Regions from separate parts of the Roseibium sp. R5 genome, predicted to be linked through region 2. Evidence: predicted binding sites of a transcription regulator. Region 2 holds the regulator's gene; each other region holds the start of a gene.
The links. Region 2 encodes PhoB, which activates phosphate uptake and scavenging genes when phosphate is short. Its sites were predicted from a motif close to TGTCATNNANCTGTCAT; they were not measured.
Positions count from the first base shown of each region.

Region 1 (10,024 bases), 1.5 Mb from region 2:
AACAAACAAAAAATACTAAGAATTCGATTCAATAATTTTTACCAAGTGCCGCGCATACTGCCCTCACAAGCAAATAACAAACTAATGCGTCAAACAATCAAATAAACAGGGGCGGTGTATTCATTTCACCGAATGAAAACCTATGTGCGGACTTTGTCACAGTGCTCTTTGTGACGGGATTGAGCATGCCCAAGACGGTACATTTGCCGCCGCTGCAGCATCGGGTCCCGGTGGCACCACTTCCCTCAACTATATCATCGGGCAGTTGAACCGCGGCGATTACAGCTGGGGCGGTATTGCTGTTGTGACCTATTCTTTCGCCAAGGTACTTCCAAGTTATGCGAAGGGCCTGGACGAGTACGACGGGTTCAATAGTTTCAACAGCCAGCAGATGGACATGGCGCGGCTAGCCCTGAAGGCATGGTCTGATGTTGCCGACATAACCTTTCAGGAAAGCAATTCGTATTTCGCGCCGATCCGGTTTGCCAACTCCGATACGTTGGCGGACTATTCGGCGGCCCATGCCTACCTTCCGGGATTTTCCTCTTGGGCCGGTGATGTCTGGGTGAACAGTGACTACGCTTATAATACGGCTCCGGAAATCGGGAATTATGGCTACAAAGTCCTGGTTCACGAGATCGGCCACGCGATCGGCCAGCCACACCCGGGTGACTACAACGCCAGCGGCGGAAAGCTGAGCTATCAAAACAACGCCGCCTATGCCGAAGACAGTGCTCAATATTCGATCATGTCATATTGGGATGAGAGCCATACCGGTGCTGATTTCGGAGATGCTTTTGCCCAGACCCCGATGCTTCACGATATTCTGGCTATCCAGGCAAAGTACGGCGTGAACATGTCGACGCGGACTGATGACACGGTTTACGGGTTTAACTCCAACACAGAGTCACCGATCTATGATTTCAGTCAGAACACAGCGCCGGTCTTTTCGATCTGGGACGCAGGTGGAATAGATACGATCGATTTCTCTGGCTATTTCGTCGATACGGTCATCAATCTGAATGAAGGTGGTTTCTCAAGCGCTGCCGGCCTCACAAACAACATCTCGATCGCCTATGGCGCTGTCATTGAAAACGCAATCGGTGGCGCGGGAGATGATGTCGTTATCGGCAATCAGTGGGACAATCTGGTCGACGCCGGCGCTGGAAGTGACGTGTTCGTCCTTAACCAAAGTCGTTCGTCAGCAGACACCTACGTCTTTGACAATGGCGAGACGATTGTCTTTAGCGATCACGGCACAGACCGGCTGACCAATGTCGAAATCATTTTTTATGCCGACGCTGAACTCGATGTCATCGCGCAAACGCAGGTGTCTATCCTAGAGTATGCAGCGAGTTATGAGGATGTCGAAGAGGCATTCGGCACGGATGAAGAGGCACTCTTTGACCACTTTGTCGAGTTCGGTTTGACCGAAGGCCGGACGATCGATTTCTCCGCGCTTGATTACATTGCCTCGCATGAGGATTTGATCGAGGTCTTCGGGGCAGATGCTGAAGCGGGCGCCCGGCATTACATTGAGTTCGGCCGCGCTGAAAACCGGGAAATCACCTTTGACAGCGCGGCGTTCCTGGAGGCAAACCCCGAGTTGGTTCCGCTTCAGGGACAGGAGATCAATGCAGCGAAAATGTTCATAGAGCTGTAATCACCAGACGGGTGCCGCGATTGGTATTCGTTGAGATCCGAAACGCAGCTTGCACTATGTCGGTGCTGGTTTGTTTACCCTTGGTTTCGAACCCTTCGCGGGCCGAATTTCGTTAGGTGACTTTTTGCGTTGCAGCAGGTATGGAGGCGTCATGATCAGACGCCTCTATGACTGGACCTTGTCCCTTGCTGCCGGACCGCGCGCACCTACAGCGCTCGGGTCGGTTTCGTTTGTCGAAAGCTCGTTCTTTCCGATCCCGCCGGACATCTTGTTGATCCCGATGGTCATCGCCCGGCGCGAAAAGGCCTGGTGGTATGCGCTGCTGTGCACGCTGACCTCTGTGGCCGGTGGTGTATTCGGCTATTTCATCGGAATGTTCCTGTTCGAACAGGTTGCACAGCCGGTGCTCGCATTCTATGGCAAACTCCACTACGTCGAGGAATTCCGCCATATCTTCGCCGAGTGGGGCTGGTGGTTCGTGTTTATCGCCGGTGTGACCCCGTTTCCCTACAAGGTGATTACAGTTGCCTCCGGGGCTGCAGGCCTAAGCCTGCCAATCTTTATCCTTGCAAGCATTGTCTCCCGGGGGATCCGGTTCTTCATCGTCGCTGGGCTCTTGTATTTCTTTGGCCCGCCGATCAAGGACTTTATCGAAAAACGCCTCGGTCTTATGTTCACCGTGTTCGTCGTGCTTCTGGTCGGCGGTTTCGCCGCGCTGAAGTTAATCTAAGCAAAGAGGATCCGATGTCCGCTGAAAAACTGGCGCAGTCGTTGACACTCCTGCTATTGGCCGGTGGCCTTTTTGTGATTGGAACGGCTTGGGGCTATCAGCTGATTGGCGGTTATGTCCCCTGCAAGCTGTGTTTGGAGCAGCGAATTCCTTATTATGTCGGGTTGCCGATGGCCCTTGTTGCATTGGCTGCCTTGGTGTCCGGTCGCAAAGGGATTGCCGCGATCCTGTTGCTGGCAGTCGCGGCCGTGTTCGCCTATGGAGCTGGCCTCGGGATTTATCAGGCCGGAGCGGAGTGGCAGTTCTGGGATGGCCCGAATGATTGCGGCGGGGGCGCTGCTGCTCCGGCATCCGCTTCCAACATGCTGCAAGCCTTGCAATCGACCCGGGTTGTCAGCTGCACGGAAGCCAGCTGGCGGATGCTGGGCCTGTCTTTTGCCGGTTGGAATGCTGTTGCATCTGCCGGGTTGGCCGGACTTGGGCTTTTTGCTGCCGGAATTTTGAAATTTCGGGTTCCCATGGCAAAGTCACCGGCATGAGCACGTCAAAACACAAGGCCGATCAGGAGAGGCGCGACGAGGCGCTGAGAGCGATCGATCGCGCGCAAGCGGAAAGCGAAACGGTTGTTGGCTCGACCTTTGTTCGCATGGCCGATCGTGCGCGGGACCATATGAGCGCGGCCGATAAGGATGCCGATGACCACATCGAAGTCTGGGGCACGCGCATCGGCCGGTCGCTTGGGTTGATGTTTGCAATTGGTCTGGTGATTTACCTTGCCGTTACCTACCTGTAAGTAATCTTCCAACTGAGTTGGGAGGCTCGCGAAAAAGGAAATACAGCGCTCACTGGAGCCTGGAACAAAATATGGCGTCAATTCATCCAATCAGCCGAAGCCACTGGACCGACCTCAAAGCGCCGGACCTGAAAGACTTTGAGGCAATGGCCAGCGAAACACTGGCCACCATGCCGGATGATCTGTTGCTTCGCTGCGGTAATTTGCAGATCACGCTTGCCGAATACGCACCTGATGATGTTCTCGATGCACTGTCGATCGAAGATCCGCACGATCTGCTTGGATTGTTTGAAGGTGTCGGCTTGGACGAGGGCGAAGAGCTGTCCCATACCGGGCAAATGCCAAATCGTATTTGGCTCTTCCGTCGGCCCATTCTGGATTATTGGGCTGCAATGGACGAAACGCTCGGAGATGTGGTCGCCCATGTGCTTATCCATGAGATCGGTCACCATTTCGGTTTGAGCGATCAGGACATGGAGCGTCTCGAGGCCGCTGCCGACAGGTGATGCAGCGGCGGCAGCCTCAAGGATAGTCAAGCTGCGTTTATTCGGCAGCTTCCGTCTTGGCGCGCTCGATTGATTCCACAATCATGCGTTTTGCAGCTTCTGCGCCTTCAACACCCGTCACTTTCACCCATTTGCCGGGTTCCAGATCCTTGTAGTGCTCGAAAAAGTGCTTGACCTGATCGATCGTGATTTGCGGCAGGTCGGTAATGTCCGAAACATTATCGTAGCGCTTGGTGATCTTGTGGCTCGGAACTGCAATGATCTTCTCATCCTGGCCGGACTCGTCTTCCATCAGGAGAACGCCAATCGGACGGCAGGTCATGATGGCGCCAGGTACAACAGGGCGCTGGTTGACGACAACCACGTCGATCGGATCGCCATCGCCGCAAAGTGTGTGCGGGACGAAGCCGTAGTTCCCCGGATAGCGCATGGGCGTGTAGAGGAAGCGGTCGACATACATCGCGCCTGCTTCTTTATCCATCTCATACTTGATCGGTTCACCGCCAACGGGGACCTCAACAATTACGTTGATGTCTTCCGGCGGGTTTTTGCCAATCGGCACGGCGTCAATACGCATCTGTGAACTCCTGTTGGATCGTTGCGCCGTCTATCGCAATCCGAAGGCAGAAGTTCAAGTCTTTAGTTTTGCATTGCACCTAATTGATTAATGGCCCGGAAGTGGCGCGGGCGTACCAGATCCTCAACTTGGAAAGTATTACGGTGAAGTTGTCAGAGCGTTCGCCTCGGCCAGATGTAGATGAGCAATTCGAGTCGTCTACCGCCGATCCGGTGCCATGATTTCCCGGCGATTTGGCCTCCCACCGCACGATAGAACTCCCGGGCAGGCGTGTTGTCGCTGAGCACCTGGACGGCAAGCCCTGAGCCATGTTGCTCGAGGAATGATGCCCGGATGTCTTCAAAAAGCCTGCGGCCGAATCCCAGGCCCTGATACTCCGGTTTGAGATAAAGTTCGTATATCTCGCCATCCATGCTGGTATTCGTTAGCCGGCACGGGCCAAAGGTGGCATATCCGGCCGGAACATCAGCAACGGATAGGATCTTGATGTTGACGCCGCGCGCCAGAGCTCCGCGCCACCAGTTTTCACCCCGCCTTGAGACCATTCGCTGAAGGTCAAGGCCATGTAACACGCCGCGATAAGCGCCGAGCCAGGCTTCGCTATGGATGCTGGCGAGCGCTTCGCAGTCTGCCGGTCTCGCCGCACGAAGATCAATCAGGTCAAGAGTCATCTTGGGAAAAGAATACTACAAGGCGTCCGCAGGGGAAGCTTGAAACGTTTTCGGTTCGGGAAAACTGCCGGAATTCTTGAGCCTTGCCGCCAAAGGTGTCCGGTAATGAAAAGGGCCGGCGTGTTGCCGGCCCTTCAGTTGCCCTGATGTTTGACTCAAAAAATCTGGTCGCTCTACATTCACCACGGGGGGCTGGGGGGCTATTGCATACCGCGGTGCCCGTAGACCGTTCCCATCAAGGTATGATGCTAATATGGGTGTGCTTTTTGGCTGGCCAAGGGCTGGAATGCGGCGAAAACATGAAAATTTTGGTATTCTTTCTTGAAAAGTTGCCCATGCGTCAGTTTTTGATGTTTTTCGGTCACGATTGATGAATGAAAGCAACAGTTTCTCAGCTTTCTACCGGCCTGCACTTGCAATTCGCGGCGAACCACGACCATCATGACATCCGGATGACATGCGCCAAGCAAATGCTGACGGCAGCGCAAGGTGCAAGGCGGTTCAAGAGGGAGGCGGAATGAGCGAAGCCGATGATAGCGCATCTCAGCACAGCCGGAGCTTGAGCCTCAACGGACCTGGGCATAAAGCTCCTCCCTCCTTACCAGTGGTGTCCTTCAACCGCCGGGAACTCGATGTCATCCTCAGGCTCTATGGCCGCATGGTCGCCGATGGTGAGTGGCGGGACTATGCAATTGATATTCTGAATGACAGGGCTGTTTTCTCAATCTTCCGCCGCGCCTCTGAAATGCCTCTCTATCGTATAGAAAAGGATCCTAAACTTGCGCGGCGGCAGGGTGTATATTCGGTCGTCGCGACTGGTGGCATGATCCTGAAACGTGGCCACGATTTGGCGCAGGTTCTGAGGGTTCTGGAAAAGAAAAAGCATCTTCGGGTCGTCGACGCCTGACACAGGGGCGCACGGATCGAAACCCGGAGCGGTCTTCACTGAACTCGAGGTCGCCGCTGAGCAGTTTTTCACGTCCTGACCATCTGAGATTTGGAAGCGACATCTTTTGTCGGAAGACAACAAAAAGCCCGGCGCAATGGCCGGGCTTTCTACATTTATGATGACTTGCGGATTATTCGCGGTTGCCGAACAGCTGCAGCAGCATCAGGAACATGTTGATGAAGTCGAGGTAGAGACGCAGAGCGCCCATCACGGACTTCTTGGTGGCAACTTCACCGGAGTCGCCCTCGTAGTACATTTCCTTGATCTGCTGTGTGTCGTAGGCAGTCAAGCCAGCGAACACGAGGACACCAATCACGGAAATCGCGAACTGAAGCGCGGAAGATCCGAGGAAGATGTTCACCAGGGAGGCGATCACGATACCGATCAGGCCCATGAACAGGAACGAACCCCAAGCGGACAAGTCCTTCTTCGTGGTGTAGCCGAAGACGCTCAGCGCACCGAAGGACGCAGCTGTAATGAAGAACACGCGCGCGATCGATCCGCCGGTATAGACCATGAAGATCGAGGACAGGGATACACCCATCAGGGCGGAGTAGACGAGGAACATCGTCCGAGCGGTTGACGCGCTCATGGACTGGATCCGGAACGAGAGCCAAAGCACCATGCCGAGCGGCGCCAGCATAACCACCCATTTGAGCGGTGAGGCGAAGATGGCGTTGCCGAGCGGTGTCAAACCTACGATCGAGCCAGCGTCGTTGGTTACGACGGACATCATGTAGGTACCGATGGCAAAGAAACCGGTCAGCGCGAGGCCGAACGTCATGTAGTTGTATACGCCCAGCATGTAGGCGCGCAGGCCCTGATCGATGCCGGCCTCGGCACGAGCGCCGGCAACCGAGTAAGCGCCTTGAGATTGGCGGTCAAAGGTCGACATGGTCTTAAGATTCCCCTTCGTTCAAAACTTGTGCGCGCAGGGAGTCCTGCAGCACAGCTCCCTCAACATATGGGAGAATACGGACCCTAGCACAAGATGACTTTCCTGAAAAAATCGCAATCTTTCTGCTACGGCCCGTATTTCCGGCCCTTATGATTAAGAAGAGTTCTTATTTCATGGCTTTAAGACGGCTTTCGATCTGCCGATCGCAAGTGCCTTGTGGCCAGCGGAAGATTTCTTCTGCCTTGAAATCCATAACTTCTTTTGTGGTGTCGCGCATGACTTCCGGCGTTACGCCCGGCTTGAACCACTGAAGAACGCCATAATCGCCGCCAGCATCCGTGAAAAACGCCAAGGGTTTGCCGTCCTCCATGATCCCGACACGGCCCACGCGAACATCTTCGACGGTCACATTGCGCGCGTTTCCATCAATGGTCAGCTTGGATTTGGTGAGGCGGAGCTTTTTACCGGCAGATTGCGGTGTGCCGGTCCAGGTGCCGCCGGTCAGCCGGCTGCCCTTGTTTTCAACCGAGAGGCAAGAATTCTTATAGTTCGGGATCGACAAGCGGTTTGCGGAAACCTCGATCGGATCTTTGCCCTTTTCGGAGATGGTGTATTTCATCTCATGCTCACCGGTCCGATAAACGCGGATGCCGACCGGCGTGAAACCGCTGTCGCCGATTGAGCGGGTGAAGAAATCAAACTGGTTGGCGTCATTGGTTCCCGCGCGGCGGTAAAGCCAGCGCTTAGGCAGGCCGTCTTCCCAAACCAGCCAGTCGCTGACAACGAGGCCGCGCTTGCCAGCAGGATCATTCAGCTGCCAAACGCCTGTGTGAAACGGGCTTTCAGCTTGAGCGGCCGGCACGGCAGACAGCATGGTCAAAGCTGTGATCGAAGCCGCTAGGGTGGTCTTAAACATGGATTTCAAACGATAGCCCGGCATTTCGGAGTGCCCCTTTAAGAGATAAATCTCTCTTCCGATATCCAAGATAATCGCATGACGCAAGGCGCACCGGTCATGAACCGGCGCACATTTGCGGTCAGTTTGATGAAATTTTTCTGACGGTTAACACCGTCTTTGGCCGTATCAGAGGTTTCTAAGAACCGGTGCAGGTTTTTCGCCAAGAACGCGCCAGGTTCCGATCAGGCCGAACCCGACAGTCAGGACAAGCGCGATTAGGGCAGCACTGAACGCCGTGACCGGCAGCAGCGTAAAGGTTCCACCCATGATCGCAGTGATGACATACCAGGCTGCAATGCCTCCCGCCAAAACGGCAAACACGGCTGTGACAAGGCCAAGGATCGCATATTCGAGGCCATAGGCCAGAATCAGCCGCGTTCGTGTGGCGCCAATGGTCTTCAAGATGACGGCGTCATAGATCCGGCTCCGATGCCCGGCGGCGAGTGCGCCTGCCAAGACAAGAATGCTGGCAATCAGCGTGATGGAGGAGGCGCCGCGGATCGCCCATGCGAGCTGAGCCACGATGTTGTTCACCTGGGAGATCGCATCTTTCACGCGGACGCTGGTGACGGTCGGAAAGCTGCTGGAGACGGTCTTCAACAAGGCCAACTCGGTGTCTGTCTGGACGTTATCATCCCAGCCAAGGGTCATCAGATGCGCATGCGGCGCCCCGGCAAATGTGTTTGGCGAGAACACCATGACAAAGTTGATGCCAAGCGACTGCCATTCCACGTCCCGCGTATTCGCAATCTCTGCGGAGATTTCGCGGCCAAGAACGTTCACAGAAACGGTGTCGCCAATCTTGAGGCCGAGGTCTGTTGCAGCCTCCGCGTCAAAGGAGACCAGTGGAGGCCCGGAATAGTCCTGCGGCCACCATTCACCGGTCGCCAGTTCCGAGTTCGGCGGGAGCGTAGCTTCATAAGTGATGCCGCGGTCGCCGCGCAGAACCCAGTCGGACCCTTCTTGGGCGGGCACGAAATCATCGCTGCTGATGCCGTTGAGGCTAACAATCCGGCCACGCAACATCGGCACACTTTGAAGGTCCGCGTTCGGCGCTTCTTCGTGTAAAAGGGTTTCAAACGCGTCCCGCTCCTGGCTTTGAATGTCGACAAAGAAGAAGCTTGGCGCTTCACCTGCGATGGTCGCGGTGAGCTCCCGGCGAAGGTTTCCGTCGATCAGGGTCAGTGCGACAAGCAGAGAGAGACCGAGACCGAGAGACAGAACGACGGACGGCGTCAGGGCACCAGGGCGGTGAATGTTGGCGATTGCCAGCCGCAGCTCGGTGGAGCGGACCGGAGGCAGGCGTTTGGCGAGCCACATGATGATCCGCGCCACAACCACCAAAAGCACAAAAGCCCCGGCGGACGCTGCGATATAGATCGTGGCGATCCGCTTGTCATAGGCCAGCAGTATGGCGATGGACGCAAGGACGACCACGGTGAGAGCCGTGGCGAACAAATAGCGTTTGCGGGGCCATTTGGAGCCCGCCGCAACAATATCTCGGAACAGGGCGGTGGGTGGAACGTCATGAGCCCGGCCAAGCGGCCAAAGCGCGAAAGCCAGCGCGGTCAAAAGACCATAGACGAGGCCCAGGCCCAGTTCGCTTGGATAGATGCCGACCGCAAGTTTGACCGGAAGAACATTGGAAAGCGCAGCACCAGCGGCAAACGGGATCATTGCTCCTATGACCAGCCCGATGCCAATCCCGATCAGGGCAAGCGCCAGCATCTGAACCAGATAAATCTGGAAGACGAAACCGCCAGTTGCGCCCAGGCACTTGAAGCTTGCAATGACTTCCCGCTTCGTTTCCAGGAAGGCCCGGACCGCATTGGCAACGCCAACGCCGCCCACAACAAGAGCTGTGAGACCAACAAGCGTCAGAAATTGTGCAAACCGGTCGATGCTGCGCTGAAGGCCGGGAGATGCGTTGGCTCTGGAGCGCACCCGCCAACCGGCATCAGCTTCGGTTTGTTCCGCTTCTTCCTCGATCTGTTTGAGCTCGCCGATGCTCGGCGCGGGATCCATACGCACCCGGTAATGCCAGCGGACCAAACTGCCCGGCTGAACGAGACCAGTTGCGCCGATGGCCTCGGTGGAGATCATCAGCCGGGGGCCGAACTCCATCCCGCCTGCGAGTTTATCGGGCTCAGTTTCAATGACGTCTGTGATTTCAACACTCGTGCGGCCAAGCTCAAGTGTGTCACCAACTTCAACATCAAGACGGGCCAGCAGGGCTAGTTCGGTCACAGCTCCCCAGCGACCGTTACGCTGTTCCAGTG
Region 1 covers NZ_CM146910.1:1,449,748-1,459,771, forward strand. The annotation lists gene AC0J4F_RS06710 (M10 family metallopeptidase C-terminal domain-containing protein) at 143-1,663, shown strand; gene AC0J4F_RS06715 (YqaA family protein) at 1,815-2,393, shown strand; gene AC0J4F_RS06720 (disulfide bond formation protein B) at 2,408-2,932, shown strand; gene AC0J4F_RS06725 (hypothetical protein) at 2,929-3,186, shown strand; gene AC0J4F_RS06730 (metallopeptidase family protein) at 3,258-3,692, shown strand; gene ppa (inorganic diphosphatase) at 3,730-4,269, opposite strand; gene AC0J4F_RS06740 (GNAT family N-acetyltransferase) at 4,422-4,940, opposite strand; gene AC0J4F_RS06745 (DUF2794 domain-containing protein) at 5,458-5,847, shown strand; gene AC0J4F_RS06750 (Bax inhibitor-1/YccA family protein) at 6,020-6,784, opposite strand; gene AC0J4F_RS06755 (hypothetical protein) at 6,954-7,772, opposite strand; gene AC0J4F_RS06760 (ABC transporter permease) at 7,872-10,024, opposite strand, start outside.
Region 1: the regulator PhoB is predicted to act here: its motif matches at 5,382-5,398, upstream of AC0J4F_RS06745 (DUF2794 domain-containing protein).

Region 2 (10,024 bases):
GCAACTCCGCCAGCCGACGGCTGAAGATCAATGCGCAGCGCAGAATGCGGCGCATGTGGCCTGGAACGGACATGAAGGTCACGGTCGATGCTTTGCCAACACCGTGCTTCGTTGCAGATGCGCGTGGCATCACTCGGTATGTAAACGCACGGGCGATGGAGATTTACCCCGGCGCGAAACCGGGAGATCCGTTGTCGTTCTCCTTGCGGGCTCCATCGCTTTTGGAAGCGTTTGATCGCGCCTGTTCAAACGGCACTGCAGAGCGCATCAATTGGATCGAGAAGGTTCCAACAGAAACCTGGCTTGAGGCCTATATTGCGCCCATTCACGAGCTGGGTCCTCAAGAAGGACAGGCGAGTAGCCGGAAGCCCGCTTTTGTTCTTGTCGTGGTCCAGGATCAGACGGAAAACCGGCGCCTTGAACGTATGCGGACCGATTTCGTGGCCAATGCCAGCCATGAACTGCGCACGCCACTCGCGTCACTGACCGGTTTTGTCGAGACCTTGCAAGGGCCAGCTCGCGACGACGCTGAGGCACGTGACCGGTTCTTGTCGATCATGCTGGATCAGGCCGGGCGGATGCGCCGGTTGATCGACGACATCTTGTCATTGTCGCGCATCGAACTGCGTGCCCATGTTCGCCCGCAAACTTCAGTCGATCTTTGCGAAATCGTCCGGCACACAAATGACGCTCTTGGGCCGTTGGCGCGCGACATGAACATGACGATCCGGCTGGATCTCCCCGAGAAGCCAGTGATGATTTCGGGTGACCGGGACGAACTGATCCAGGTAACAGAAAACCTGGTCGAGAATGCGCTCAAATACGGCAGCACCGGCGAAGTCGTCGATGTCAGCTTGACCTCTAAACAGATGGGCGAGGGCGAGATCGCGTGGGAACTTGCCGTGCGTGACTACGGAGAAGGGATTGCTCCGGAACACCTGCCGCGCCTTACAGAACGGTTCTACCGTGTTGATGTTGATTCCAGCCGGGCCATGAAAGGCACCGGACTAGGTCTTGCGATCGTCAAGCACATCCTGACCCGTCATCGCGCCCGGCTCGATGTGGAGAGTGCACCGGGTAAGGGCGCCACGTTCAAGGTGATCATTTCCGGCTAATGTCTGTTTCCAGGCCGAGCAACCGCGACTTATCCGGTTGCTGGATCGAAAGTCTTCATTGTCAGAATGACTTATGGGGCGAGTTCGCTGGCTAATCACGCGAACCGTGCTGGAACGTGTTCTACTACCTAAAGAAGCGGGTTCGAGGTGAGGAGACCTGAGAGCTTCTCCACTGCGTGTCAGTCACGCCATGGATTATGTGTTAATCGGAAGCGCTGGATGACACAAAGAAATGTAGAATTGTAGAATTAATCAATGAATACAGATACTTACAATGTCATAAAACTGAAAAAAATCTGTCATAGAACTCTCATCCATCGGGCCTAGGTTCCGGGCAGCGCTTGGACGAAATCGCGTCCAGCGTGGATTTGCAAACCTTGACATTCAAAGGGAGTGGTCAAGTGAAATTTACGACCCTCGTTAGCGCAACTGCTCTTGCTGTTGCTTCCACTGCATTCGTTGGCGCCGCTCAGGCTCGCGACCAGGTTCAGGTTGCCGGTTCTTCAACCGTTCTTCCTTACGCTTCTATCGTCGCTGAAGTTTTCGGTGAAAACACCGACTTCCCGACACCGGTTGTTGAGTCCGGCGGTTCTTCTGCTGGCCTGAAGCGCTTCTGTGAAGGTGTTGGCGAAAACACCATCGACGTTGCAAACGCTTCCCGCGCAATTCGCGAAAAAGAGATCAAGGCTTGCGCAGAGAATGGCGTAACCGACATCATGGAAGTTCGCATCGGTTATGACGGGATCGTTTTCGCGTCCCAAAAAGACGGCCCGGCTTTCACCGCTTTCACACCGGTTCAGTGGCATAACGCCCTGGCTCCGAAGGTTCTGGTTGATGGCGCTATCGTCGACAATCCGTACACAAAGTGGTCCGAAGTAGACGCTTCCCTGCCGGACGTTGAAATCGCTGCTTTCATCCCGGGCACCAAGCACGGCACTCGTGAAGTCTTCGAAGAGAAAGTTCTCCTCGTTGGTTGTGAAGAGTCCGGCGCCATGAAGGCGATGATGGATGGCGGCATGTCCGAAGACGACGCTGAAGACGCATGTCTTGCAGTTCGTACAGACGGCAAGTCCGTGGACATCGACGGCGACTACACCGAGACCCTGGCTCGCATCGATTCCAACCCGAACGGCGTTGGCGTTTTCGGTCTGGCGTTCTACGAGAACAACACCGACAAGCTGAAAGTTGCGACCATGTCTGACATCGCACCTTCCACTGAGACCATCTCCACTGGTGAGTATCCGGTTTCCCGCCCGCTGTTCTTCTACGTCAAGAAAGCACACATCGGCGTTATCCCGGGTCTGAAAGAGTACGCTCAGTTCTTCACAGCTGACGAAATCGCTGGCCCGCAAGGCCCGCTGGCTCAGTACGGCCTGGTTTCCGATCCGGAGCTGGCTGCTACTCAGGCTTCCATCGAAGCTGAAGAAACCATGAAGTAATCGAGCCTTCAGGTTCGAATATGAGGGGCGGCATATTCCGCCGCCCCTTTCTCCTTTTTGGAAATTTCATATAAAATCCGGGGAAGCAGATGCCTGTGGTCTGGCTCATCTTGATCGTACTCGCCATTGCGGTGGTGGGCTACGTACTCGGACGTGGTCGAGCTTTAGCGAGCGCAGGAGGCGAGCAAATAAAGCTACATTCGCTTCCTTCGTATTACGGCTCAAACGTCGCAATGAAGGTGGTGGTTCCTGCCTTCCTCATTCTGGTCCTATGGCTGCTGGCGCAGCCTTTGATCGTTAACAACAGTGTTTCAGGTTTGATCCCGGACAGCGAGATCGCGGAAGGGTCGTCGCGTGGGCTTGTGCTTGCCGAAGTCCGCCGTGCTGCGCGCGGTTTGGACAACGCCGTTGCTCAAGGGCTGATTTCGGAAGACTTCGCGCGCAATGCCCGTGCCGACTTCAACGATGTCACGGCACGGCTGAAAGAGGCGGGGCAGGTCGTCACGTCTCAGATCACGCAGCCAATCCTCCGGGCAGCCCAAGAGTACCGGGTCCTGAACGCCACTGGCAATTTCATGATGTCGATTGTCGTCATCCTTGCGGCTTTGGCCGGGGCGGCATGGGGACTTTATGAATCCCGGGCAGACTTCCGAGCCAGGAACACGGTTGAGCGGGGCATCAAGGCGCTTTTGATATCAGCCGCATCGATCGCGATCCTGACGACTGCCGGGATCGTCTTTTCGCTGGTGTTCAACACGGTTGAGTTCTTCCGGCTCTACCCTGCATTCGACTTCTTCTTCGGCCTGACGTGGTCACCAACCTTCTCCGGCCGCGGCGGCAATTCACAACTCGGGATCATCCCGCTCTTGTGGGGCACGTTCTACATCTCGTTCGTCGCCCTAGCCGTGGCTGTCCCGATCGGGCTGTTTGCTGCGGTATACCTCTCAGAGTACGCCGGACCGAAGGTGCGCGCCGTCGCCAAGCCGCTTCTTGAGATCCTCGCCGGCATTCCGACGATCGTTTACGGTCTCTTTGCGCTGCTGACAGTCGGCCCGCTTCTTGTCTCGGTCTTTGGGCCGGACGGGGCCGGGATTATGCAGTCCGGTACGGCAGTGATGACCGCCGGCCTCGTGATGGGCATCATGCTGATCCCGTTTGTGAGTTCGCTCTCTGACGATATCATCAACGCGGTTCCGCAAGCCATGCGTGACGGCTCTTATGGCTTGGGTGCGACCAAGTCCGAAACCGTCAAGCAGGTTATTCTGCCGGCCGCCCTTCCGGGTATCGTTGGTGCGATCCTGCTGGCAGCCTCCCGGGCCATCGGTGAAACGATGATCGTGGTACTCGGTGCGGGTGCCGCAGCGCGCCTCAGCTTGAACCCCTTCGACGCAATGACAACAGTGACAGCGAAGATCGTCAGCCAACTGACGGGCGATGCAGACTTTGCATCTCCGGTGGCGCTGGTCGCCTTTGCGCTGGGCATGACGCTCTTTGTAGTGACGCTCGGTTTGAACATTGTCGCGCTCTACATCGTGCGCAAATACCGGGAGCAGTATGACTGATGACCGACGCAACTCTTTCTCCAGAAGGTGCAAAAGCGCCTGAAAAAACGTCGGCACAGCCGCGATCACTGTATGCGACGGACGAGCTGACGAAGAAACGCAATGCGTCCGAGAAACGCTTTCAGGCTTACGGCATTGCCGCTATCGGAGCCGGTCTGTTTTTCTTGGTTGTCCTGGCCTACTCAATCATTAGCGAAGGCATTCCAGCCTTTACGCGGACGGTTCTGACCGTTGAGTTTACGGTCACCCAGGAACAGTTCGACGATGCTGAAAGCCAGCTCTTCAAGACACGGGCTTACGAGGCTGTGTTCACTGAAGCGATGAGCGCGCAGTTTGAGCAAAAGAACATTCAGGTGCCGTTCGATATTGCCGCGATTGAGCGGATTGTCGGCAAGCCAGGAAGCACCATTCGCGAGTTCTACCGGGCAAACCCGGACCAGCTTGGTCAGCCGGTTGCCTTCGAACTGGCGGCTTCCTCCCGTGTTGACGGTTACATGAATGGCCGCCTGACCCGGGACAATATCACGGACAGCCGGTTCCTCCAGAAATCCGATCTTGATCTGGTCGATGTGCTGGTCGAGAGCGGGATTATCCAGACGGTCTTCAACTGGCCGTTCATCACCGGGGCAGACTCTGGAGTGGACAATCCGGGCGGTGCCGGCATCGGAGCCTCTGTGGTCGGATCGTTCTTCATGATGCTGGTGGTGTTGTTCCTGTCCCTGCCGATTGGAGTAGCCGCATCCATCTATCTTGAAGAGTTCGCACCGCAGAACAAGTTAACTGACTTGATCGAGGTGAACATTTCAAACCTTGCGGCCGTTCCGTCCATCGTGTTCGGTATTCTTGGTCTTGCGGTGTTCATCCAGTTCATGCACTTGCCGCAATCGGCGCCGATCGTTGGCGGTCTTGTTCTGACACTGATGACGCTGCCCACGATCATCATCTCCACACGCGCCTCGCTGAAGGCCGTGCCGCCAAGCATCCGCGATGCAGCCCTGGGCGTTGGAGCCTCAAAAATGCAGGCCGTGTTCCATCATGTTTTGCCGCTGGCGATGCCGGGCATCTTGACCGGAACGATCATCGGTCTGGCTCAGGCTCTTGGGGAAACAGCACCGCTGCTTCTCATCGGGATGGTCGGCTTTGTGGCCCGCGGATATCCGGACGGTTTCGTTTCCGGATTTATGGACCCGAACTCCGCGATGCCGGCACAGATCTACACCTGGGCGGCCCGTTCCGACTTCGCGTTCTACGAGAAAGCCTGGGGCGGTATCATCGTCCTCCTGATCTTCCTTCTGTCTATGAACATCCTCGCGATTATCCTGCGCCGCAGGTTCGAGCGTCGCTGGTAAGGAGGCGTACCCATGAATGACATGCCGAAAATTGAACAGGCGACAGATATGACCGACAGCAAGATTTCAGCCAATAAAGTGCAGGTCTATTACGGCGACACGCACGCGATCAAGGACGTGGATATTGAAATCCAGCCGCGTTCGGTCACGGCCTTCATTGGCCCGTCCGGGTGTGGCAAGTCGACATTCTTGCGGACCATCAACCGCATGAACGACACGATCGATATCTGCCGGGTCGAAGGCTCCATCCAGATCGACGGCGAAGACATCTACGATCCGAAGGTCGATCCGGTGCAGCTGCGCGCCAAGGTCGGAATGGTATTCCAGAAGCCGAACCCGTTCCCGAAATCGATTTACGATAACGTAGCCTACGGCCCGCGCATTCACGGTCTGGCCCGGAACCGGGCTGAGCTTGATGACATCGTGGCCTCCAGCCTGCAAAAAGCGGGTCTTTGGGAAGAAGCCAAGGATCGTCTCGACGAACCTGGAACCGGCATGTCCGGTGGTCAGCAGCAGCGCCTGTGTATTGCTCGCGCGATTGCCGTTAGCCCGGAAGTGATCCTGATGGATGAGCCGTGTTCCGCTCTCGATCCGATCGCGACTGCCAAGGTTGAGGAACTGATCGACGAGCTGCGCGAGAATTACACGATTGTGATCGTAACGCACTCCATGCAGCAGGCCGCTCGCGTGTCTCAGCGCACTGCATTCTTCCACTTGGGAATTCTGGTTGAAGAAGGTCCGACACAGGATATCTTCACCAACCCGGTGGACAAGCGTACGCAGGACTACATTACCGGCCGCTTCGGTTAACCGGATTGCACATTTTTTCGAAGGGACACAGGATGTCTGAACATACAGTCACGGCTTATGATGACGAATTGAACGTCATGGCCGGCCGGATCGCTGAAATGGGCGGTCTCGCAGAAAAAGCATTTGCAGAAGCCGTTTCCGCCCTCGTGTCCGGCGACACCGATTTGGCGCGCCGCGTGATTGATCAGGATCGCCGTCTTGATGCGCTGCATCAGGACGTTGAGGAAGGCCTGATCGCAATGATCGTGCGCCGTCAGCCGATGGGGCAGGATCTGCGTGAAATCACGGCTGCCAGCCGGATCGCGAACGATCTGGAGCGTGTTGGCGATCTTGCAAAGAACGTTGCCAAGCGGGCAATCGCAATCGACAACGACATTCAGAGCAAGAAGCTGGCAATCGGCGTCGAGCACATGACCGAGCTGGCCCTCGGGCAGCTGAAAAAGGTTCTGGATGCCTACACCGGACGCAATGCAGAGGCAGCGCGCCACGTGCAGGAAGCTGATGCCGAAGTCGATGCGATCTACACCTCTCTGTTTCGCGAACTTCTGACGTACATGATGGAAGACCCTCGGGTGATCACCTCCTGCGTCCATCTCCTCTTCTGTGCGAAGAACATCGAGCGGATCGGCGATCATGCCACCAACATTGCCGAAAACGTCTTCTTCATGGTGACGGGCGAACGGCTTCCGGAAGACCGCACCAAGGTTGATGAAACCGGCGCTATGTGAGTTGCCAGAGCCAGCCTGAGCGGGCTGTGAAGCAGGAACTGTAAGCCGGCGCTTTGGTGCCGGCTGAGGGAATTGGAGTGAGAATTCATGCCGAAGGTCCTCATCGTCGAAGACGAAGAACCGTTGAGCCTTCTGTTGCGGTATAATCTGGAAGCGGAAGGATACGCCGTCGAGACCTGTGTCCGCGGCGACGAGGCGGAAATCCGCCTCCGGGAAACCCAGCCGGACCTTTTGTTGCTGGACTGGATGTTGCCCGGACTGTCCGGCATAGAACTGTGCCGGCGCCTGCGGGCACGCGAAGACACCGAGCGCTTGCCGGTCATCATGCTGACGGCGCGCGGCGAGGAAGCTGAGCGCATCAGAGGCCTGTCGACCGGAGCGGACGACTACGTGGTCAAACCGTTCTCAGTGCCCGAACTGATGGCGCGTGTCCGCGCGATCTTGCGGCGGGCAAGCCCGGAGGTGGTGTCCACGATGCTGCGCTCTGGCGATATCGAACTTGACCGGGAAACACACCGCGTCCGGCGCAGCACCAAGGAAATCCATTTGGGGCCAACAGAGTTTCGCCTTCTGGAATTCCTGATGACCGCACCAGGCCGGGTCTTTTCCCGCGAACAGCTGCTGGACGGTGTTTGGGGGCACGATGTCTATGTGGATGAACGCACGGTCGATGTTCACGTAGGCCGCCTGCGCAAAGCGCTGAACAAGGGCAAGGCGAAGGATCCGATCCGCACGGTGCGCGGGGCTGGGTATGCCTTCAACGACCAGTTCACGGCAGCCTGATCGAGACTTTCAAGACAAACAAAAAAGCAACGGTGTTGGTAGTCAAGCGGAGACCATCATCGTTTCTTTTAGCCTTGCATTGAGAATGATGATCATTTTTCGCATGACGGCGACGAGGGCGACCTTTGACGGTTTTCCATTTGTTTTGAGGCGTTTGTAGAAGGCCTTCATGACCGGATCAAAGCGGATGGCTGGCAGAGCTGCGACGTAGAGAGCATCTCGGATTTGCCGCCGTCCACCGGAGATCATGCGTTTGCCCCGCATGAGGCCGCTATCCTTGTTGAGCGGGGCCACGCCGACGAGCTTGGCGACCTGTCCTTTGGACAAGCTCCCCAGCTCCGGCAAGTCGGCCAGCAGGAAGCAAGCTGTTCTTAGACCGATGCCTTTGAGGGACATGAGAACATTGGCCCTTTGGGCAAGTGCCGGGTCCGACCTGATGCAAAGCTCCATGTCGTCGATAACAGCCTGGCGCTGATTGGTCAAAAAGCGCAGACTTTCTTCGATCCAGGCTATCGTCCTGCCGGTCTGCTTTTCCCTGCGGTTCTTTTCTTGAACGATCATATGGCTCAGTTGCCGGTATCTTTGAACCAGCTCCTTGAGCAGGGTCTGGGCCGCGGAGCTGGGAGTGAGGAGGCGTGTCTCCAGGCGTTGGCCATAGTCGGCCAGAATGAAGGCATCAATCTTGTCGGTCTTGGAGAGCTGGCCACAGGCCCGGGCAAATTGCCGGACTTGCTTGGCGTTCACCTTGGCAACTGGCCGGCCAACCGCCAGAAGGGCAGCCTCAACGGCACGCTCATAGCCGCCGGTCGGCTCCAGGATCAGCCGTTCTATCGAGTTGAACCGCATGAGAAAGGTCAGGAATGCATCGATCCCTTCCTCCGTGTTGGTGAAACTCGCACGCTGCTCATCGGGCAGAACGCAAACGTCAAACGTGGATTTTGATATGTCGATGCCGACAAAACGGCTAGCATAAGGCATGGCTTGGTCTCCCTTATACGCGAGCGCGAAGCTCTCTCAACGGTTCGACGAAGCCTCAAGTGTGTGAAGGGTTCTGCTTTTTTGCGAACGCAAGGTTCATGCCCGCAAGGGCTCAACCACTTCACACACCGTCATAAAGGTAAGGCCATACCTCAATGACAAAGAGGCCGGAGCATCAAACCATGCTCCGGCCTCATAATGTATAAGCCCGCCAAATCGGCGGGCTTTTTCTTGGGTATTTCGAGATCAGGAAGCCTGGGCAACACTGGTCTTGTTGTTGGCGCTCCGGCGGCGGTCTGCGACCGGCTGGTAAGCAATCTTGCAGTGGTAGGGGCAGTAGGGCACGCCGGCTTCGGATACTTGACCACAGAAGTAGAAGTCTTCTGTCGCCGGATCGCCGATCGGCCACTTACAGGTGCGCTCAGTTAGCGTCAGGATAGTCGCCCGCTTGGACATTGGAACAACATCAGCGATCGGTTCTGCAACGGGTTGAACCTCTGCGACCGGGGCTGGCGTCGGCTCCATCTTCAGCGCTGCGGTACCTTGGGTCTGCGGCTGTGTTTGCGGACGTTTCGGTGCCGATTGAGACGCCGGATTGGCCGTTGTGCGGGGACGGCGCGGTTTTGCGCTTGAGGAAGAAGACTTTGCGCGGCCGGAAAGACCAAGCCGGTGTACCTTGCCAATCACTGCGTTCCGGGTGACACCGCCAAGCTCACCCGCAATCTGGCTTGCGCTCAAACCATCGCCCCAGAGCTTCTTCAAAAGCTCAACCCGTTCGTTCGTCCAACTCATTGCCGCACCCCTTGCCAAGGCCAGTGACTGGCCAAAATCCCGTTATTGGACACGCGAACGCAAGTCCATTATGGCATATCTTGTGCCTCTATTTGATACGCCGCACGAGATGTCGTGTCTGATTAGTCAAAGGTTACAATAACGTTAATTTGTGAAGCAACCGTCAGGCTGCAGTGAGTTGGGGATGAACGGACTTTTCCCCAACAGATGCGAGGTCCTTGAGACTTTTACATAAAACAGCCCGAACCCCGGCAATGGCCATTTCCATTGACAGGCGGGGACCTCGGCAGTGTATAAGGATCTTGCAACGTGCCGCCGCTTTGGCGGCACATTGCGTTTTTGGCCTGTAATTTAAGGCGATGCCCCGGAGTTCCGACGGTCCGATACCAGTGGCGCTTCCGGCGGCCAAAGGAGACTAAAGAGGTATGTCCGCGTCCGCGCTTTTTGGAAACTACGCAAGATCGAACC
Region 2 covers NZ_CM146910.1:5,171,829-5,181,852, reverse strand. The annotation lists gene AC0J4F_RS24210 (ATP-binding protein) at 1-1,115, shown strand, start outside; gene AC0J4F_RS24205 (substrate-binding domain-containing protein) at 1,517-2,554, shown strand; gene pstC (phosphate ABC transporter permease subunit PstC) at 2,644-4,116, shown strand; gene pstA (phosphate ABC transporter permease PstA) at 4,116-5,465, shown strand; gene pstB (phosphate ABC transporter ATP-binding protein PstB) at 5,487-6,275, shown strand; gene phoU (phosphate signaling complex protein PhoU) at 6,308-7,003, shown strand; gene phoB (phosphate regulon transcriptional regulator PhoB) at 7,091-7,786, shown strand; gene AC0J4F_RS24175 (IS110 family RNA-guided transposase) at 7,829-8,764, opposite strand; gene AC0J4F_RS24170 (GcrA family cell cycle regulator) at 9,011-9,556, opposite strand; gene AC0J4F_RS24165 (acetylornithine transaminase) at 9,982-10,024, shown strand, end outside.

Region 3 (10,024 bases), 820 kb from region 2:
GTAGTCCCAGATCTCGGTCTTGAACTCCGGCTGAGCCGTTGAAAAGCGGATGACTTTCTCGTCGTATTTCGCGCCGGACAACATCTTCTGGGCAACTTCCGGCCTGACGCCTGCCGAAATCGCCTGCTGTTTCAGCGATGCAACGCAGCTTTCAATGGCCAAGGCAGGCGTTGCAAGGGTGGCCGCTCCCAAAACCGCCAACATCATGACCGAAGAGAAAACACCTGAAGATCTTCGCCGCATACCCAGTCCCGCCAGCTTTTGAATCACCTTGCGGAAACGCTGCCACGGGACCGCGACCGAAATGCGGCAGGAAAATGAACTTGGCCGTTATCAAAGGAAATCAGACTAACAGGCGCCCTTTCGAGGCCGATAAACCAAAAATCCCGGCTTGGAGCCGGGATCTTGTTTTCTGCCCTGTAGGTCCCGGCTCAAGGCCGGGACTGCGGAGAACCATTATTTGCCTTCGATCAGTTTACGGCGCAGCCAGCTGGAGGTCTGATCCATCAAGATCACGACAACAATGGTCAGAATGATGATGTAGCTGGTGTTCTCCCAGTCGCGGGAGGTTTTCATGGTTTCCACCAGCATCAAGCCAATACCGCCGGCCCCAAGCGCGCCGATAACCGTCGCCGAACGGGTATTCGATTCCAGGAAGTAGAGCACCTGGGAAACAAAAACCGGCAGGATCTGCGGGATTACGCCGAACCGGTACCGCTGGATCTGATTTGCGCCGGTTGCCCGCACGCCTTCAACCTGTTTGTTGTCAATGTTTTCCAAGGCTTCGGAAAAGAGTTTGCCGAGCGTTCCCGTATCGGTAAAGGCGATCGCCAGCGCACCGGTCAACGGTCCAAGACCGAAGGCACGGATGAAGATCAGTGACCAGATCAGCATGTCGATGCCGCGCAGGAAGTCGAAGAGACGGCGGACCCCGAACCTCAGGAACATTGAGGGCGTGAAGTTACGAGCGGCGAGGAACGCCAGCGGAAGACCGAACAAGGCAGCAGTGATTGTTCCAAGCACCGCCATCATGATTGTTTCAAACAGCGCTACAAAAATCTCACCATGCTGCCAGTCCGGGTTCTCCAGGAAGTCGTGAACCATATACCAGAGATTTGAGTAGTCCGGGTTTAGCCGATCCGCGCTCAAGGCAAGCGCATAAAGCTGGCTGAACGACTTGCCGTAAAACTCCGAGTCGAACGGGAACCAGAAGTTTTCCCAACCACCGAAGTAGTTGTGCACCTCGATCTTTGTCCTGGTTACCTGGACCCGGCGGTCAAGGGTCGGACGGGCGTCGAGTTTCTTCGGATTGGTCAAAAGCCACTCCGGAACTTCACCTTCCGGCAATTCGATATCGACACCATCGTTGGTAGCCTGGCCGATGATGGTTCCGTAGCCCGGGACCGTGAACGACATCCGGTTGCCGATAATCTCGACAAGATACCCTTCACCAAGGTCGACAAACGCATCCTTGCCGTCGACTTCAACCCAGTCCGGCAGATCGGCTTCGTCGTAGGTTGCGCGGCGCTCACCTTCGATTGCGACCTCGAGAATGTCACGGCGCAGCAACTTGGTGACATGAACTTTGTAGGCAACTGAATCTGTGGCCAGAATAACGGCCCGCTCCGGCTGAGCCTTCGCAAGAAGATCCGGCACGCCAAAGGCGAACCATGTGTAGGTGAGATAGGCAAGAATTCCGAGCGGCACGAGGATCGTCAGCCATGCTCGGCGGCGCACTTTCGACCAGACATCTTGCGGCGTGACAACCTGTTCGAGGGTATCGGTGGACATTTTCGCTGATCCCTCTTAGTGCGCTCTGCCGGCGCCAACCAGTTTGCCGCGCAGATAAGACGAAGCCTGGTCGATAATCATGATTGTGACGAAGAGGAGCACGAAGATCGCGGCGGTTTCATCGCCTGCGCCCTGCCCCCATCCGATGGTGCGCCGCAGCTCCTGGCCGATCCCGCCGGCCCCGACGAAGCCAAGAATCGCAGAAGCCCGCACATTGATCTCAAGACGCAGCAGGAAGTAGCTCAGGTAGTTCGGCGCCACTTGCGGCATCACTGCGTACCGGATGCGCTGCAGCCAGTTGGCCCCGCAGGCAGACAAGCCTTCAATCGGCTTGCGGTCGATGTTCTCGTTGACTTCGGAAAACAGTTTACCCAGCGCACCGGCGGTGTGAAACGCGACGGCGATCATGGCTGGAACCGGGCTGGAGCCGAGAACAAAGATCAGGAACAACGCGATGATCAGTTCCGGAAAGGCGCGCATGATGTCCATCATGCGGCGGACGACCGGGATCAACGGGCCCCAGCTGTCAACGTTGCGCGTGGAGGCCATGGCTAGGACGACGGCCATGGCAGCCCCCAGAAGCGTCGCAACGGCCGCGATGTTCAAGGTTTCCAGCATGGCTGGGAGATATTGGATGATCAGACCGAAAAACGCTGGCCCGGCTTCCCAGGCTTCGACAACGATCTCGCCTGGATAATCGAAAAACTTGCTCAGGCCCTGCAGAAAACCGCCGGAGTTCATGTCGTTGGATTTCGAGTATCCCGAAACCATAACGGCAACGACCAACAAAAGTCCGATCAGCGAATAGAGCTGACGGCGTTTGCGTAAGGAGAGGATTTCCTCTTCCATTGCAGCGACGGCCATCTTCAATGTCCTTTAAACGTCACGCAAAAAAACGCGGGCCGGAAACCGGCCCGCGCGCTATTCAAGAACGCTTAGTTCTTGCTCTTTGCCTTACGAGCTTCAACGATGTTGACGTAAGCTTCGTGAGTGATCGGCATGAAACCTTTGGTCTCACCGGCAGCAACGCCGTATGCGCACTCAGGGTCCAGAGAGTTCAGGGACGCCATCAGAGCGGTCATTTTGATTTTGACGTCTTCCGGAAGCTTCTTGGAGAGAACGATCGGGCCTTCCGGGATCACCGGCGAACGCCAGATTTCACGCAATTCGGTCATGTCGACCAGGCCAGCATCGGATGCCTTACGCAGAGCGCCCGAATTGTAGCCATCTTCCCACTCACCAAGACCGTCGGCCCAGGTTACACCGGCGTCGATGTCGCCGTTGGACACGGCTACAATGGTCTGCTCGTGGCCACCGGTGAACTTGACGTCGCCGAAGTAGTCGCCCGGCTCCATGGAGTAGCCTTCCTGCGGGATGGCGATGGACGGGATCAGGTAACCGGATGTGGAGTTTGGGTCACCAAAGCCGAAAACCTTGCCCTTCATGTCGGCGAGCGAGTTGATTTCAGCATCGTTGCGGGCAAAACCGATGGAGTAGTAGCCGTAGCCACCATCAACGTTGACCTTGACCAGAACCGGGTCAACCGCTTCCGGATCGGTCAGGTACACTTTTGCGTAGCCGGACGCGCCAAGCCAAGCCATGTCGAGGTTGCCGCCGAGCAGGCCTTCGATCACGCCGTTGTAGTCGGCCGGTGCGAAAAGCTTGACCGGAACACCGAGCAGGTCAGCGGTCTTTTCTTCAAGGCAGGTGTAAGCGCGCAGACGATCGGAAGCGTTTTCGCCGCCGAGGATGCCGATGCGGAATTCGGAGATTTCTTCAGCAACGGCAGCGGTTGCGTTCAGAGCGATCATGCTGACTGCAGCCAGCGCAGCAACTTTGGAAACCAGTTTCATTTGGGACACTCCCCCGAGGGTTCACAATTGATGACGATGATTTGGGAGCAGACGGTCAGCCCGCTGCTGCCGCCGGGGTCATCACACCGGCGGATTCTTGAGAGCCGGATTTACCGGCATCGATGGCGGTTGATGTTGCCGCTTCGTTGAAGCTTTCATCGGCGCCATAAATCTCGCGCGCCACATCTGTGGTCAGGGCGTCTGGCGCCCCGTCAAAGACGATGAAGCCGTCGCGCATGCCGATCACGCGGTCGCAGTACGTGCGTGCGGTGTCGAGCGTGTGCAGATTGCAGATGACGATCTTGTTGTCGCGTTCGTGGATTTCCCGAAGAGCGTCCATGACGATCTTGGCATTCATCGGATCAAGAGAGGCGATCGGCTCGTCGGCCAGGATCATATGCGGATCCTGCATGAGCGCTCGTGCAATCGCCACCCGCTGCTGCTGACCGCCGGAAAGCTCTTCAGCCCGTTTGGGTGCTTCCTGAGCAATGCCAAGCCGGTCCAGCGCGGCAAGTGCAGTTTTCACATCGTCTTGGTCGAAGATATTAAAGAGGCTCTTGAGTGTGCCGTGGCCATTCAGACGGCCGAGCATCACGTTGGTCACCACATCCAAGCGCGGCACAAGATTGAACTGCTGGAACACCATGGCGCAGTCGCGCTGCCAACGGCGCATCATGCCGCCTTTAAGGCTCAGAATATCGCGGTCATTGAAGAGGATCTGACCGGAGGTCGCCGGCGTCAGCCGGTTGATCATGCGCAGCAAGGTCGATTTGCCTGCACCGGAGCGGCCGATAATGCCGACCATCTGCGGTTTGTCGATGTTGAAAGATACTTTGTTCACCGCAGTCCGGGACCCAAAGGTCTTGGTGACGTCCTGAAATTGAATCACGCGGCAGCCCTGTCCGTGTTTGTTCGTATTTGCTGCGCGACAAGAGCCATTCGAGCGTAACAACGCGATGACAGCTATTTATCAGTCCCTTGAAGAAACGATGACATTTCAATGACAAGAGCCTGCCGGGACACACACAGCACCCGGACAAGGCTTTATTTTCCTGCTTCCTCAGAGGGTTCTGCAAGGCTCGGCAAATCATGGTTGCAAGAGCAGAACAAAGCCCGAGTCGCGTGTTTCCGTCTGAAATATTAGTCAGGGTGCTTCGAACCGGCTGAAACTGAGGAAAAGAGAAAGAGTTCATGGATACGTCATCAAAGCGTCACGCTTCATGATGTGACCAAAGCTATCCATCTGCGCCTGTCACAAACCAATGGAACCGAACATGTCCGCACCGCACCAAAAACCCGGCATGACCGAAGCCCCCAATATTCACCCAGACGCGGTCGTTCAAAACTGTGAGCTCGGAAAGTGGACGGAAGTCGGCGCGCTGACCGAAATGCGCGAAAGCCAGATGGACGATTACTCCTACATCGTTCAGGAGGGGGATGTGGTCTGGTCAACGATTGGCAAGTTTTGCTCGATTGCCCGGCGGGTGCGTCTCAATCCCGGCAATCACGCCACTTGGCGCGCGTCACAACATCACTTCACCTACCGGGCGGCCGCCTATGGGCTGGGTGATGATGACCAGGAGTTCTTTCAATGGCGCAGGGACGATTGGGTCACAATCGGGCACGATGTCTGGATCGGTCATAATGTGACGGTTCTGGCCGGAGTTACAATCGGGACCGGCGCTATTGTTGCCGCAGGCGCGGTCGTGTCGAAAGACGTTCCGCCCTATACGATTGTCGGCGGTGTTCCGGCGAAACCAATCAAACGCCGGTTTACGGAAACCCAGGAAGAAGCTCTGATGGCGATCTCCTGGTGGGACTGGAGCCACGATCAGCTGAAGGATCGCTTGCCCGATTTTCGCAACTTGCCGATCGATGGATTCATAGAGAAGTATCGCTGACCTATTATTTTGCCGGAAAATCATTTCTTAACTTGCATTTGATTTCCGTAAGGGAACTCAACTCACTACAAGGCCCGCATTTCTGCGACTTTCAGACGAAAGAGATGACTTTCCCCACAAGTCACAATGGTTAACAGGGGCGATTCGACAGCAGCAAATTCCTGTGGTGAACTTCAATCAACAGCACGGCAGAGACCTGTTTCGGACCGCCAACCAAAGCATACGGTTTTTGTCATCGCTGTCTGGGCACAGTCCCAAGGGGCCGCTTGCGGCTCTCGCGGACCGGCTGTGAGGCACCCAGTTTGCGCTTGATGCGGAGCGCTCCGCAGCCAGCGCCCCGGCTCTCCGGTGAGCAGCGGGTTATCTGCAATGCCGGTGCAGGCTTCAAATCTCTTCGGGGATGAGGAGCCGGCAGGCACCAGATGTCTTCGGAGATCTGATGTCGAGTTGAGATCAAGACGGACTATCGATCCCGCTTCGGCAGGTTTCCGGGTCCGATAACCTTGACCTGAACAGGGGGGTGTTGGTGAAAGCCGACACCCTTTCTGTTTTTCCGCACAGCACCTCACAGAAACGCTTGATCTCCGGGGAACCTTGGCCAAACTCTAGCCAACACACTCTGGAGCTGCACATGCCACTTCTTCTCAATCGCCTGACACTCTACGTTCGCGATGTGGAAGCCGTTGCCGAATTCTACTGTCGGCACTTTGGCTACACTGAGAGGCCTGCAGATGGCGGTTTGATTGAGCTGCAAAACCCTGACGGAGGATGTCAACTCCTACTGCATCCCTTAGCCAAGGGCCGCAAAGCCGGACAAACCCTCGTTAAGCTGGTTTTTCAAGTCGAAGATGTTGTTTGTGAGAAATCGGTCTTTGCCAAAGAAGGGCTCGAATTCGGCCCGGTCCATCAGGGCAACGGATGTCAATTTGCCAATACCAAGGATCCGGCTGGCAACGCAGTATCCATCTCAAACAGGGTCTTTGGGGGTTCCTGACGCAATTTCAGAGGCTGCCGAAAATTCTGACATTTGCTATGAACGAGCCATGTTCGATCTTGGCACCACGCTTTCAAGAAACCTCGGCCCCTCCCTTCGCCGCTGGCGGGTGCTGAATCGCGTAAAACAGCAGGCGCTGGCCGATGAGCTCGGAGTGTCGCAATCCAAAATCTCACGCTGGGAGAGCGGTGCTTCCGAGCCTGACGGACTTGACCGCTCCAAAGTGGAACGGCTGTTGCTCGCGCGACCCAACAGTGCAGCGGACCGGGCCTTGGTGGAGCTTGTGAGCAGCAACAGCACGCCGGTTCATCTGGTGTGCGATCTCAGCCACCGGCTGCTCGCCGTCTCCCCTGCCCGCGCGCGGGACTGGCATGCGGGTGTTCAGGAACTGATGGACCGACCGCTTTGGCCTTATGCGTCGGAAGGGATCCAGACCGCCGAACAGGGCCTTGGCGACCAGGGTTGGTTCGAACCGCACGCACCGGATATCGTGTTTTCAACTGAGCGCGCGGATTTCCCGGAGATGACGATCCCGGAAAGCCGGATCAGGATCACGCGGTTCGCCCTGTCCGACGGGCGCTTTGCCCGGCTTGTGCGGGACGAACCTGACCGGTTTGCATAAATTATTCAGCGTGTCGTCACGCGGTGTTGGCCGGGGTAAACTTCCGCCCATGAACAGCAAAACCGACGGCAACCACGCCCCCTTTATTGACCATGGCCGGCTGACCGGTCTTCTTGCCTTTTTGCAGGCAGCCGAACAGCTCAAGGACACTTTGCGCTCCGGCACCAGCCGGAGCGGACGAGCGGAGAGTACTGCGGAGCACAGCTGGCGGCTGTGTTTGATGGTTCTGCTCTTTGAGAAAGACGTCATTGGTGTCGATATCAAAAAGCTGCTCAAGCTGTGTGTTCTTCATGATCTTGGCGAAGCAATCTCTGGTGATGTTCCGGCCCCGCACCAATCGGACGGCGACAACCGGCAGGAGCGCGAAAGACGGGACTTTCAAGCGTTGTGTGCCGACCTGCCTGATGACGTGGCCAATGATTTCATGGCGCTTTGGGACGAATACGCCGATGCCGTGACACCGGAAGCGCAACTTGCCAAAGCATTCGACAAACTGGAAACCATGTTGCAGCACCAGCTCATGCCGGGTGCCGATGCCGATTTCCATGCCTTCAATTTGAATTACGGACGAGACCGGACTGACGTCTTTCCCCTCACCCGCCAGATCCGCGAAGGGATCGACGCGCGAACGAAAGAGCTCATAGAAGACCGTCAAAGCGCCCAAAAAGCTTAGGTGGCGTAGGTATCAGATCCTTATCTCTTGTCCAGTCATGGCAGATATGCACCGCGTGCGGTCAGATATTGACCACCAGCCCGGTCGTATCAGCCGTCACACCGCCTGATTTGGCTTTAACGGTTTCGGACTTGGCCGCCACCGCCGACTGAGCTGCGCTGACAGTGGTGCTTTCCGCCTTCAGCTGCGCGATTTCTGCCACCATCTGCTTGATCCTTGCAGCCATGGTTTCGTTGCTGACCACGAGGGTTTTCAGCTTGACCGCCATTTCTTTCAGATCAACTTCACTACCTGTCACTTCGGCCGCGACGCCGACGACATCGACTGTGACTGCGGCAACCCCCACTGCAATGGTGGCATTGATTTCGGTTGTGGCTCCCATCCCGATGCTCAGGTCACCGCCACCGAAAATCGCGAGCGATCCGCCGAAGGTCATATCGATGCTGTTGCCTTCGGTGAAACTCTTGGTGTTGCCGGAATTATATTCGTACGTGTCACCGGCAATCGTTTTGGTTTCCTCCTTGGCGTTGGTCTGGATGACACCAGTGCCGTCGCCAGCAGACAAAGTGATGTCCTTGCCCGCCCCGCTGGAAATGGAAACAACTTCTGCGGACGAGGTCATTTCCAGTTTTCCGGAGCTCGTTACCGATGCAGCGCCATCGACATTGAGCGTATAATCACCGTTGACTTGCTGGCTGAAATCAGCGGTTTCCACATACATCTTCTCCTCAGCCTTCACCAGGATCCGGCCATCACAGGCCAGCAGGATCCCGTCACCACCACCGGATGCATTCTTGTAGGCATCCGCATTGCTGCCTTCGTCAGTTATGTGCTGTTGCGGATACCACTCGTCGAGATCATCCGCCTGAAACGCCTGTTCTTCGATGTCGGCATATTCGCCAAGACGCAAGACGGCTCCAAGGCGGTGTTCATCCTCGTCTGAGCTCGTTGACGGCACATAAAAGTAACAGCTGCGGCTTGAATCCATGCGCGTGGCCGCATTGCTCGCAGCGCTTGCCGCTGTGTTGTCCAGGTTCGCTGCGTTCGAGTCGTAAAACCCATTCCAGTCAGCCAGCGCCATTGAACGTCTCCACGTCTCTTATTGTTTTCAACGGATCACAACAAACGCGACCACCTTTCGGCAGCCGCGCTTTTTCATGACTGACAGTTTGACGGGCGCATTTTAAAGGCGGATTAGCAGCTTCACTCGAGTTGTCGCCAGATTGGTAGACAGCGTTAACCAATTCAATGGCGATGGCATTCAACCCAAACCATAAGCACAAACCCGGATCGCCTTGAACGCGGGTCCAGCGATCGTCAAATAGACTTTCAGGTGCTTACAAACAACTCGGGAGGTCTGGAATGTACGAGATTTTGCCTCGCAGCGACGGAGCCGTTCTTGGCGTAAAAGTCTCTGGCACGCTGACGATAGAGGAAGAAAAAGAGCTGATTGCCAAGGCAGATGAGCTGGTCTCAACCTATGGCAAGGCCAGTTTTCTGGTGGTTCTTGGCGACCATGTCGGTGTCTCACTGAAAGCAGTGGCGTCCGACATCAAATGGATCATAACCCATCTGGACAAGATCGCGCGGGTTGCTGTCGTAACGGACAGTAGGTTTGTCTCGGCGCTGGTGGACATTGACGCCACCTTTGCAAACCTCGCCGGCATCAAGGAAAAACACTTTTCAACTGCCGAACTCGACGCCGCCTGGGACTGGATCGAGGAAACGATGCCTACGCCGTGAGCAGCTCTTCGTCGCTCAAGAAGGCACATTGCTCGACCTTGCCGCCGGAGACCGTGATCATGTGCCCATGTGGCACTTCCATCCAGCAGTTCCGCGCCTCGTCCAGCGGCTCGGAGACCACCATGACGCCGTCGGTGAACTCGCGGTAATAGAGGGTCGGCGGATAGCTGTCTGATGCGTACCGGGCCGCATAGAGCGTCTCTCCATCCGACCAGGCAGAGGCGAACCGCATGTGCGGCGTGCAGCCGGAGTATTTGGACAACGCTTCGGCTTCGTGAACCGCGCGGGCCATGGCCGCGCGCGGGTGATGTTTTAGCCCGTAGGCGAGCGCAATCAAAAAGAGGCTCTCACTGTCGGTGCCCCCCATACGGTCGCGGTAAAGATCGTCCGGGATCATGTTGTCGAGCCTCCGGCGGACCTTGTCATAGCCGCCGATCTGACCGTTGT
Region 3 covers NZ_CM146910.1:4,353,841-4,363,864, forward strand. The annotation lists gene AC0J4F_RS20225 (lytic murein transglycosylase) at 1-243, opposite strand, end outside; gene phnE (phosphonate ABC transporter, permease protein PhnE) at 457-1,791, opposite strand; gene phnE (phosphonate ABC transporter, permease protein PhnE) at 1,807-2,655, opposite strand; gene phnD (phosphonate ABC transporter substrate-binding protein) at 2,727-3,644, opposite strand; gene phnC (phosphonate ABC transporter ATP-binding protein) at 3,700-4,533, opposite strand; gene AC0J4F_RS20250 (DapH/DapD/GlmU-related protein) at 4,919-5,545, shown strand; gene AC0J4F_RS20255 (VOC family protein) at 6,177-6,539, shown strand; gene AC0J4F_RS20260 (helix-turn-helix domain-containing protein) at 6,589-7,161, shown strand; gene AC0J4F_RS20265 (HD domain-containing protein) at 7,211-7,834, shown strand; gene AC0J4F_RS20270 (hypothetical protein) at 7,896-8,915, opposite strand; gene AC0J4F_RS20275 (SpoIIAA family protein) at 9,197-9,577, shown strand; gene AC0J4F_RS20280 (class II glutamine amidotransferase) at 9,567-10,024, opposite strand, start outside.
Region 3: the regulator PhoB is predicted to act here: its motif matches at 4,634-4,650, upstream of phnC (phosphonate ABC transporter ATP-binding protein).